Regions from separate parts of the Streptomyces sp. NPDC001292 genome, predicted to be linked through region 3. Evidence: riboswitches for the same ligand, from Rfam matches in the RefSeq annotation. Region 3 holds a riboswitch; each other region holds the start of a gene.

Region 1 (3,263 bases), on a different contig from region 3:
CCGACCGGCGGCGCCACGGTGGACTCCCGCACAGCGCCCCGTAGCGAGACCCGGAGCCCGTCCTCCTCGTCGATGCCGAGCCCGTGCCGGAACGGCAGGACGCCGTACGTGCGCCGTCCGGTGAGCCGGTGCAGCATGTCGAGCCCGGGTTCGAGCAGCGAGACGTCCCCGCGGAACTTGTTGACGAGGAACCCGGCGACGAGCTCCTGATCCTCCGGCGACAGCAGGGCGAGCGTGCCGAAGAAGGAGGCGAAGACGCCGCCGCGGTCGATGTCGCCGACGACGAGCACGGGCAGCCGCGCGCCGCGCGCGATCCCCATGTTGACGATGTCGGTCCGGCGCAGGTTGATCTCCGCCGGGCTGCCCGCCCCCTCGCAGATCACCGCGTCGTACGTGCTCCGCAACTCGGCGAGACAGTCCAGCACGGTGCCGAGGAGCTTTCGCTGCCGGCCGCCGTGGTAGCCGCGGGCGCTCAACTCGCCCACCGGCCTGCCCAGCAGCACCACCTGGCTGCTCTGCTCGCCGCCCGGCTTGAGCAGCACCGGGTTCATCAGCGCGGTGGGCTCGATCCGGCACGCCTGGGCCTGCATGGCCTGCGCCCGTCCGATCTCGGCGCCCTCACGGGTGACGAAGGAGTTGAGGGACATGTTCTGCGCCTTGAAGGGGGCGACCTTCACGCCCTGGCGCACCAGCCACCGGCAGATCCCGGCCGTGACGACGCTCTTCCCGGCGTCGGAGGTGGTGCCGGCGACGAGCAGACCGCCGCTCATGACGTCCGTCCTCTCTTCAGCAGCCGTACGCCCGCGCACACGCCGAGCGCGAGCCAGCCCACGCGGCGGGAGAGCCGTACCGCGCGCTCGATGTCACCGGGCCGGACGGCGCGTCCGGCGCCGTTGAGCACCGGGCGGTGCTCCACGCGCCCGCCGTACGAGAGCGTGCCGCCCAGCCGCACCCCGAGCGCCCCCGCGAACGCGGCCTCCACCGGGCCGGCGTTGGGGCTCGGGTGCTTGCCGGCGTCGGCGCGCCAGGCCCGTACGGCACCGCGCGGGTCGTCGCCCGCAACGGCCGCCAGAGCGGCGGTCAGTCGCGCCCCCGGCCATCCGGCGAGGTCGTCGAGCCGGGCCGAGGCCCAGCCGTAGCGGCGGTACCGGGGGGACTTGTGCCCCACCATGGCGTCCAGGGTGTTGACCGCGCGGAAGCCGAGGAGCCCCGGCACACCGGCGGCGGCGCCCCACACCAGCGCGCCCACGACCGCGTCGGAGGTGTTCTCGGCGACGGACTCGACGACGGCCCGGGCGATCCCGTCGGTGTCCAGCGCCTGCGGATCGCGCCCGCACAGATGCGGCAGCCGCGCCCGGGCGCCCTCGACGTCCCCGGCCCGCAGCGCGTGCCCGATCTCCCGTGCCTCCCGGGCGAGGGAGGTCCCGCCGACGACGGTCCAGGTGGCGGCGGCGGTCAGCGCGACGGACGCGGCACGGGAGGGACGTGCGGCGGACGCGGCCAGCGCGGCCGACGACACGACACCACCCGCGCACACGGCGGTGTGCAGGGCGCCCCAGCCGCGGTGGTCCCGCCACAGCGCGCGTTCCACGGCACCCGCGGCCCGTCCGAACACGGCGACGGGGTGCCCGCGGCGCGGATCGCCGAGGAGCAGGTCACCGAGGAGGCCGGCGGCGGCGCCGTACGCGAAGACGCGATCGGCACCCATCGGGTCAGCCGGTCGTGGGGTGGGTCAGTGAGTCGCTGGTGAACCTCGGTCGGCAGCCGCGCATGGCGATATGTCCTCACTCAGGGTGTCCACGCCCTGGTTCGACGAGACCGGCGGTGAGAGTTCCTGGCTCCCGGGGAGGTTCTTCCCCGGTCACAGTGGCGGGACCGCGCCGGATTCGCACCGGACTTCCTCTTCTGCCGCCGTACTTGGCTCCGGCAGTCCACCACGCACCGCGAACGCCCGTCAACCTGCCGTTGACCTGCGCAGGGGTTCTGAGATGAGGCCCACACCGCGGGACGCGCCGGACACGGGAAACCGCCCTTCCCGGGCCGTCGTGGGGACGGTCCGGGAAGGGCGGGCGACGTGGTGGGGCGCGGCTCGGACCCGGTTGCCCGGATCCTGGTCGCGCGGTGCCTGCCGGGGCACTACAACTAGGCCACGATCAGGTAGATCCCGTAGGCCACGGCGGCGGCGCACGCGGCGAAGCAGGCGTAGGCGCCGGTGACCGCGAGGGCCCCGCCGCCGTCGCCCTGGGCGACGGCCCGCTCGCGGTGGGAGAGACCGGCGATGCCGAGGGTGAACAGGGCCACGAGGCCCACCGCGACGCCGAGGCTGACGCCGAAGACGGAGCCGAGGGCCGCCCAGTCGATCTTCATCTGCTTCTCTTCCTTCTGCCTGTGGCGCGGGCTCAGACGGCGGCGGCCGGCGGGGTCGCCGCGGACGCGGGGTCACCGGCGGACGCGGAGGCCTGGGCGGGGATCGTGGCCGTGAGCTCCTCGGTCACCGGGGAGGCCGGGGGCGGGGTGACGGCGGCGATGGCCTGGGTGACCACGCCGGCCGGCTCCTCGGTGTCGTTGACGTTGGTGTGGTCGACGACCTCGCGGCGGGAGATCTTCCAGATCGCGGCGCTGGAGGCCACCAGGAACACGGCGACGAGCCAGGTGCCCCAGTCGCCGAGGCGCGTCACGGCCTCCGCGCCGGCCCCGACCAGGGCCGCGGCGGGCAGCGTGAGCGCCCAGGCGACGGCCATGCGGGTCGCGGTGGACCAGCGGACCACGCCGCCCTTGCGGCCCAGACCCGCGCCCATCACCGAACCGGAGACGACGTGCGTGGTGGACAGGGAGAAGCCGAGGTGGGAGGAGGCCAGGATGGCGGTGGCCGCGCTGGTCTGGGCGGCGAAGCCCTGCTGCGGCTGGAGGTCGGTCAGGCCCTTGCCCATGGTGCGGATGATGCGCCAGCCGCCGATGTAGGTGCCGAGCGCGATGGCCACGCCGGCGGAGAGGATGACCCAGGTGGGAGGGTTGGAGCCGGGGGCGAGGGCGCCGCCGGCGATCAGGGCGAGGGTGATGACGCCCATCGTCTTCTGCGCGTCGTTGGTGCCGTGGGCCAGCGAGACCAGGCCGGCGGAGGCGATCTGTCCGGCGCGGTGGCCCTTCTCGGCCGCCTTGCCGTCCGACTTGCTGCCGATGCCGTACGACAGCCGGGTCGAGACCAGCGCGGCCAGACCCGCGACGACAGGGGCGGCGACCGCCGGGATGAGGACCTTGGTGAG
Region 2 (3,263 bases), on a different contig from region 3:
CCGCCGTCTCGCCGTCGTCGGTGACCTCCAGGATCTCCGTGCAGAGGTTGGAGGAGTGGACGACGTGACCGGGCTGCGCCGTCTGGTTGGCGGTGCGGTTGGCGGCGTCCTTGAAGGTCATCCAGCCGTTGCCGGTCTGCGCGAGGGTGCGCATCATGCGGCCGTACAGATCGCGGGCCGGCATGGTCTTCCTCGCCAGGCCCCGCGCCTCCGCGGCGCGGTACGCGGCGTCGAAATCCTCGCCCCACAGATCGGTCAGCTCGGGCACGTCCGAGGGGGAGAACAGCGACCACTGCCCGTCGGAGTTCACCCGGCGCATGAACTCGTCCGGCACCCAGTGCGCGAGGTTGAGGTTGTGCGTCCGGCGGGCGTCCTCGCCGGTGTTGTCGCGTAGCTCCAGGAACTCCTCGATGTCCGAGTGCCAGGTCTCCAGGTAGACCGCGGCGGCGCCCTTGCGCCGGCCGCCCTGGTTCACGGCGGCCACCGAGGCGTCCAGGGTCTTCAGGAACGGCACGATGCCGTTGGAGTGCCCGTTGGTGCCGCGGATCAGCGAACCACGCGAGCGGATGCGGGAGTAGGCGATGCCGATGCCGCCGGCGTGCTTGGACAGCCGGGCGACCTGGAGGTAGCGCTCGTAGATGGAGTCCAGCTCGTCCCTGGGGGAGTCGAGCAGGTAGCAGGACGACATCTGGGGGTGGCGCGTACCGGAGTTGAAGAGCGTGGGGGAGGAGGGCAGGTAGTCGAGGCGGCTCATCAGCCCGTAGAGCGCCTCGACCTCGTCGACGGACCGCGCGGTGTCGTCCTGCGCGAGACCGGCCGCGACCCGCAGCATGAAGTGCTGGGGCGTCTCGATCACCTTGCGGGTGATCGGGTGCCGCAGCAGGTACCGGCTGTGCAGGGTGCGCAGGCCGAAGTAGCCGAAGCGGTCGTCGGCGACCGGGTCGATCAGCGCGTCCAGGCGGTCGGCGTACCGGCGCGCGAACTCGGCTGTCCGGTCGGCGAGAAGGCCCTCGCGGTGGCCGACGGCGACGGAGTCGGTGAAGGACACGACGCCCTGGGAGGCGGCCTCGGCGCGGATGGCGAGGGTCAGCAGCCTGGCCGCCAGCCGGGAGTAGGCGGGGTCCTCGGAGATGAGCCCGGCGGCCGCCTCCGTGGCCAGCTCGCGCAACTCGGCCTCGTCGGCCCGCGCCGACCGGCCGCGCAGCGCGGCGGCGGCGACCCGGCCGGGGTCGGCGTCGGGGAGGTCGGCGGTCAGCTCGGTCAGGATCCGCAGCAGTGCGGCACCGGGACCGTCGGTTTCCGGAGCTGTGGCTGAAACCGGGTCGGCTGGCGCGATGGTCACGTGGAGCTCTCCCTCGCTGGGCACGGGGCCTCGCCGAGGGCAGGGGGCAGCACACGAGCGCACGCGGCGCCGCGTCCACCGGCCCATTCCACGAGGCCCGGACGTCAGGGCACCCGGACCGGACGGCCGGGCGCACTGTCGGCAGGTCCTCGGACTGACGCTCGTGGCGGCCCATGGGGGCATACGCGCACGAGTACACCGTTGCGGGACAGTTCCGGATTCGCACCGGATTCCCCTGCGGCGACAGTGAGCACGAGCATACATCTTGTGCTGAGTGAGTCGGGCACCCCCATATGTTGTGCCGCGCCGACTCCGGAGCGTGTCAGAATGTCAACTCGTAGGTGAGCAGCCTGATGTCGTCCAGGTACGGGAGGGGGTTCCAGTCCCGCACCGGCGTGCGGACGAAGCCCAGGCGCTCGTAGATGCGGTGGGCGGTGTGCATGGCGCTCTGGGTGGACAGCACCACGCGGACACAGCCCTCCACGGCTCGTGCCCGGTCCAGACAGGCCCGTACGAGGGCCTCGCCGACGCCTCTGCCGCGCGCCGCGTGCGCGACCGCGAGCATCCGTATCTCGGTCTCCCCGGGACCGGCGAGGTCGGCCATGGGGCCCGCGCCGGGGACGAAGGTCACGCCGCCGAGCACCTTCCCGTCCGCCACGGCCACCAGCACCTCGGCCGCGGCCGCCCGTTTGGCCACGTCCCGCAGCTCGCCCAGGTACTCGTCGCTCTCACCGAAGTCGAGGAGCCCGTCCCGGAGGTAGGCCTGGGCGGTGATCTCACCGAGGGTGCCGTACTCGCCGGGTTCCACCGGCCGGATCACGATGTCCATGGGCCAGAGTGTGCCGTACGGGCACGGCAGCGGGCCGCCGGATCGTCTCCGGCGGCCCGTATGGCCCTGCCCGATTGCCGTGTCTCAGTGCGGGGCCGCCGCCGTGGCCGGCGGGAGCTCCACCTCGACGCCCGGGTCACCGGCGTCCGCCGTGTAGTCCTCCGGCCGGGTCTCGTCCACGCCCTGGGGCGCCTTGACCGCCCTCAGCACGAGCGTCAGGACCACCGCGACGGCCGCGTTGAGCACGAACGCCGTCAGACCGATGTAGCCGATCTCGCCGATGCCCGGGATCTCCTTCGCCGAGCCGCCGAAGTGCTTCTGCGTCGGCGAGGCGACCCCGTAGGCGGCGACCGTGCCGTAGACCATGCCGACCGCCCAGCCCGCCAGCAGCGCCCAGCGGTGGAACCAGCGGGTGAACAGGCCGCCGACCAGGGCCGGGAAGGTCTGCAGGATCCAGATGCCGCCGAGCAGCTGGAAGTTGATGGCGACCGTCTTGTCCATGGTCAGGACGAAGACCAGGGCGCCCACCTTCACCAGCAGGGACACGATCTTGGAGACCCGGGTCTCCTCCCTCGCCGTCGCGTGCGGGCGGAGGAAGTCCTTGTAGATGTTGCGGGTGAACAGGTTCGCGGCGGCGATCGACATGATGGCCGCCGGCACCAGCGCGCCGATGGCGATCGCCGCGAACGCCACGCCCGCGAACCAGTCCGGGAACATGTTCTCGAACAGCTGCGGAATGGCCAGCTGGCCGTTCTTCACCTGCACGCCCGCCGCGATCGCCATGAAGCCCAGCAGGGCGAGCAGACCCAGCATCAGCGAGTACAGCGGCAGGATCGTGGTGTTGCGGCGGATCACCTCCCGGCTGCGCGAGGACAGCGTCGCGGTGATCGAGTGCGGGTACATGAACAGCGCGAGCGCGGAGCCCAGGGCCAGCGTGGCGTAGGTCCACTGGCCGGCCGCCGCCGGCACCAGACCACCCGTCCCCGTCGCGGTGAACTTCTGGCCCGCCTTGGCGAACACGTCGCCGAAGCCGCCCAGCTTGATCGGGATGTAGATGATGGCCACCGCGATCACGATGTAGATCAGGGTGTC
Region 3 (3,263 bases):
TTGCACACCCTGGTCACCGACGATTCCGCGCCACCCGGCGAGGTCGAGGCGATCCGCGCCGCGGGCACGGCCGTCAACACCGCGCGACAGGAGGGACGTTGACCAGTCGTGTCACTCTCATCTCGCCCGCGACGAACCCGTCGCTGCGGCAGGCCCGGTTCGACGACACCGACTCGATCGACGACGTCGGGGCGGCCAGGGCCCGTTCGGCGGCCGGGTCGCTGCCCTCGGCTTCCCGGGTTCTCCTGTCCCCGAGCGCGCGCTGCCGGGAGACGGCCTCGGCGCTCGGCCTCGACGGCGTGGTGGTACGGGAGTTGGCCGGTCAGGACGCGGGCCGTTGGCGGGGCCGGACCCTGGAGGAGGTGACGGCCACCGAGCCGGAGGCGGTGGGCCGCTGGCTCGCCGACCCCGGCTGCGCCCCGCACGGCGGGGAGTCGGTGCGGGACGTGTGCGAGCGGATCGGGCGCTGGCTGGACACGGCACGGGACACGGACGGCCGTACGCTCGCCGTGGTCGAGCCGGAGGTCGTACGGGCCGCGGTCGTCCACGTACTGGGCCTGCCCGCGGCCGGCTTCTGGCGCCTGGACGTACCGCCGTTGACGGCCACGGAGCTCAGCGGACGGGCCGGCCGCTGGAACCTGCGGCTCGGACAGCCCCTGACGGCGCCCTGAGGAACGCGACAGGGGCCCCCGGAAGGTTCCGAAGGGCCCTGTCGTGTCCTGAATCCCCAGGGGTTCAGTGCGCGGTCGGCACCGCCCGTCCGGACGCGGCGGTCGCGGGCCTGGGATTCAGCAGCCGCTCGGCCAACTCGCCGAAGAGCAGCCCGAAACCGCCCCACAGGACGGTCTGCATGGCCAGGGCGGAGAGCCGGAACCGCCACAGCAGGGTGGCCGGGAAGCCCGCCGGCACCTCGTTGACGGCCGGCAGGAAGGCGTACGCCGGCCCGATCACCACGGCGAAGGCGGCCACCGCGGCCACCGTCGCGTACCACGTGCCCAGCGCGGGCGCGAGGCGCTTGCCCAGGATGGTGGCGGCGATCGCGAGGAGGACGCTGAGCAGCATCATCAGGAAGTACAGGGTCGTCCTCCTGCCGATGGTGTCTTCCTGGCCGACCGCGGGCGGGTTGGCCGGGTACTTCAGGAACGGCACGACGTACACGGCCAGCAGCGCGCAGCCGGACAGCAGCAGCGCGGTCGCCCGCGGGGAGAAACGGCCCACGCGGCCCAGCGCGAAGCAGAAGGCGAGCGCGGCGATGCCGCCGAAGGCGACCCCGTAGACGAGGACGCCGGTGGCGAGACCGGCGGTGGACTGCAGGGAACGGGTGACGACTTCCCCCTCGTCATGAGAGTGGGAGTGGGCGTGCGCCTCCTCGAGGCCGATCGCCTTGTCGACGAACGGCTCCCCGAGGAAGTAGGCGACGACCAGGGCGAGCACACCGGCGGCGAGACCGGCGAGCATGCCCCGTACCAGGAGGTTCCTTACCGTTGCGGAGTTCATGAGCGTGCGGCGTCCCGCGCCTCAGTGGCAGGGGAAGCCGAGCAGGTGGCGGGCGTCGTGCACCCACTCGTGGACGTCCGTGCCGCTGAACACGGAGGTGGCGCCCTGCTCGGCGCCGACGAAGTACAGCAGGACCAGCATGAGAACGCCGAAGAACACCGCCCAGGGAGCTATCGCCTTCAGCAGCATCGGGGCGGGGGCGGCGGCGGTCGGCTGGGCGACGGTCTGCGCCATGGCAGAACCTCCTCTGGGAGTTCGCGTCCCATCTCGGTGGTACACAGGACGACAGCCACGGGTCTGACTCACGAACACCCCGGGGGCGTTCGCATACAGTGGCGCGACCGTGCCGGATTCCCACCGGCTTCCGTCTCGCCGTCGTCGATATCGGACAGACCGTATCGCGTGCCGCCCGCCCGGCCAAGACCGCGCCCCCCGGGCGTGATCTTCTCCACCGAACCGTCGACCGCTTCCCCCACCACGGCACAAGCCTGATCGTCAGCGACCCGGAAGCCGTAAGTCAGATGCTCCAGCGCTATGGCAGGATGCGCGGGCAGGCTCTGAGCCACCAAGCCACCTCGGGCCTGCCGGAGCAGATGCGAGGGGCGCTGTGAGCGCCTCCGAACTCTGCTCCACCGCCCATGGCGCCACTCGATCCGCACGCACCACCCCGGAGGGACGAGCCCCGTGCTCACGTCGTACGCCGCCCACTTCGACACGCCCGCCGGGTACCTCGACTTCGCGCGCTTCGGGCCGCCCTCCCGGGACGCCGTCACGGCCACCGCGCGGGCCCTGGACGCGTCCGCCCGCGCCGACCACACCACCGTGGACACCCTGATGCGCGCGGAGGAAACCGCGCTGGAAGCGGCCGCCCGCCTCGCGGGCGCCGACGCGCAGCACACCGTGCTCCTCCCGAACGCGTCCACGGGTCTGTTCCACGCCGCGCTCGGCATACGGGAGGGCGTGGTGCTCGCGCCACGCACCGACTTCCCCGCCAACCACTACCCATGGCGCCGCGCCGCGGACCTGGGCCGGGCCACGCCGCGCTGGATCGACCCCGCACCCGGCTCCGGAGTCACCCCCGACCTGGTCCGCGCCGCGCTGACCGACGACGTCGTGGCCGTGTCGGTCAGCGCCGTGGACTTCCGCACCGGGTTCCGTGCCGACCTGGCGGCGCTGCGCGAGGCGATCGGCCCCGGCCGGCTGCTGATCGTGGACGCCATCCAGGCGTTCGGTGTCGCCTCCCTGCCCTGGGACGCCGCCGACGTGGTGGTCGCAGGCGGCCAGAAATGGCTGCGCGCCGGATGGTCGACCGGCTTCGCCACCCTGTCCGACCGCGCCCTGGAATCCCTGGAGCCGGTCCTCACCGGCTGGACGGGCGTCCAGGACGTCGGCCTCTTCGACGGAGCCGAGCACCCGCCCGCCCCGGACGCACGGCGGTGGTCGATCACCAATCTGAGCCCGGTGACGGCCGCCGCGTTCGCGGCCGCGCTGGACCTCGTCGAGCGGCACACCGTCGTCGCGATCGAAGCCGCGATCGCCACACGGATCGCCGAACTCACCGAGGTCGTCGAGGCGTGCGGCGGCCGCGTCCTCTCCCCCGCGGATCCTGCGCGGCGCGCGGGCATCCTCTCCTTCACCATGCCGGACCACGATCCGTCCCTCGTCGCCAAGGCGCTGCACACCGAGGGCGTCACCGCGACCGCGCGCACCGACTCGCTCAGGCTCTCCCCCCATGCCTCGACCCCGTCGGAGGCATCCGAACGAGT

What was found. Region 3 has a riboswitch for cobalamin ahead of ACFY4A_RS03510 (CbtB-domain containing protein). Riboswitches for the same ligand answer to the same signal wherever they lie in the genome.
Region 1: linked by a shared signal. The riboswitch ahead of ACFY4A_RS28675 (cobalamin biosynthesis protein) and the one ahead of ACFY4A_RS03510 (CbtB-domain containing protein) in region 3 are both predicted to bind cobalamin.
Region 2: linked by a shared signal. The riboswitch ahead of ACFY4A_RS08780 (ribonucleoside-diphosphate reductase subunit alpha) and the one ahead of ACFY4A_RS03510 (CbtB-domain containing protein) in region 3 are both predicted to bind cobalamin.

Annotation. Positions count from the first base shown of each region.
Region 1 is NZ_JBIAXG010000032.1:24,743-28,005, reverse strand. It holds gene ACFY4A_RS28680 (cobyric acid synthase) at 1-770, opposite strand, end outside; gene ACFY4A_RS28675 (cobalamin biosynthesis protein) at 767-1,708, opposite strand; cobalamin riboswitch at 1,808-1,952, opposite strand; gene ACFY4A_RS28670 (hypothetical protein) at 2,143-2,367, opposite strand; gene ACFY4A_RS28665 (anion permease) at 2,400-3,263, opposite strand, start outside.
Region 2 is NZ_JBIAXG010000005.1:197,533-200,795, forward strand. It holds gene ACFY4A_RS08780 (ribonucleoside-diphosphate reductase subunit alpha) at 1-1,342, opposite strand, end outside; cobalamin riboswitch at 1,465-1,619, opposite strand; gene ACFY4A_RS08785 (GNAT family N-acetyltransferase) at 1,665-2,171, opposite strand; gene mctP (monocarboxylate uptake permease MctP) at 2,256-3,263, opposite strand, start outside.
Region 3 is NZ_JBIAXG010000002.1:172,603-175,865, reverse strand. It holds gene ACFY4A_RS03525 (DeoR/GlpR family DNA-binding transcription regulator) at 1-102, shown strand, start outside; gene ACFY4A_RS03520 (histidine phosphatase family protein) at 99-671, shown strand; gene ACFY4A_RS03515 (CbtA family protein) at 736-1,497, opposite strand; gene ACFY4A_RS03510 (CbtB-domain containing protein) at 1,519-1,731, opposite strand; cobalamin riboswitch at 1,768-1,909, opposite strand; gene ACFY4A_RS03505 (aminotransferase class V-fold PLP-dependent enzyme) at 2,182-3,263, shown strand, end outside.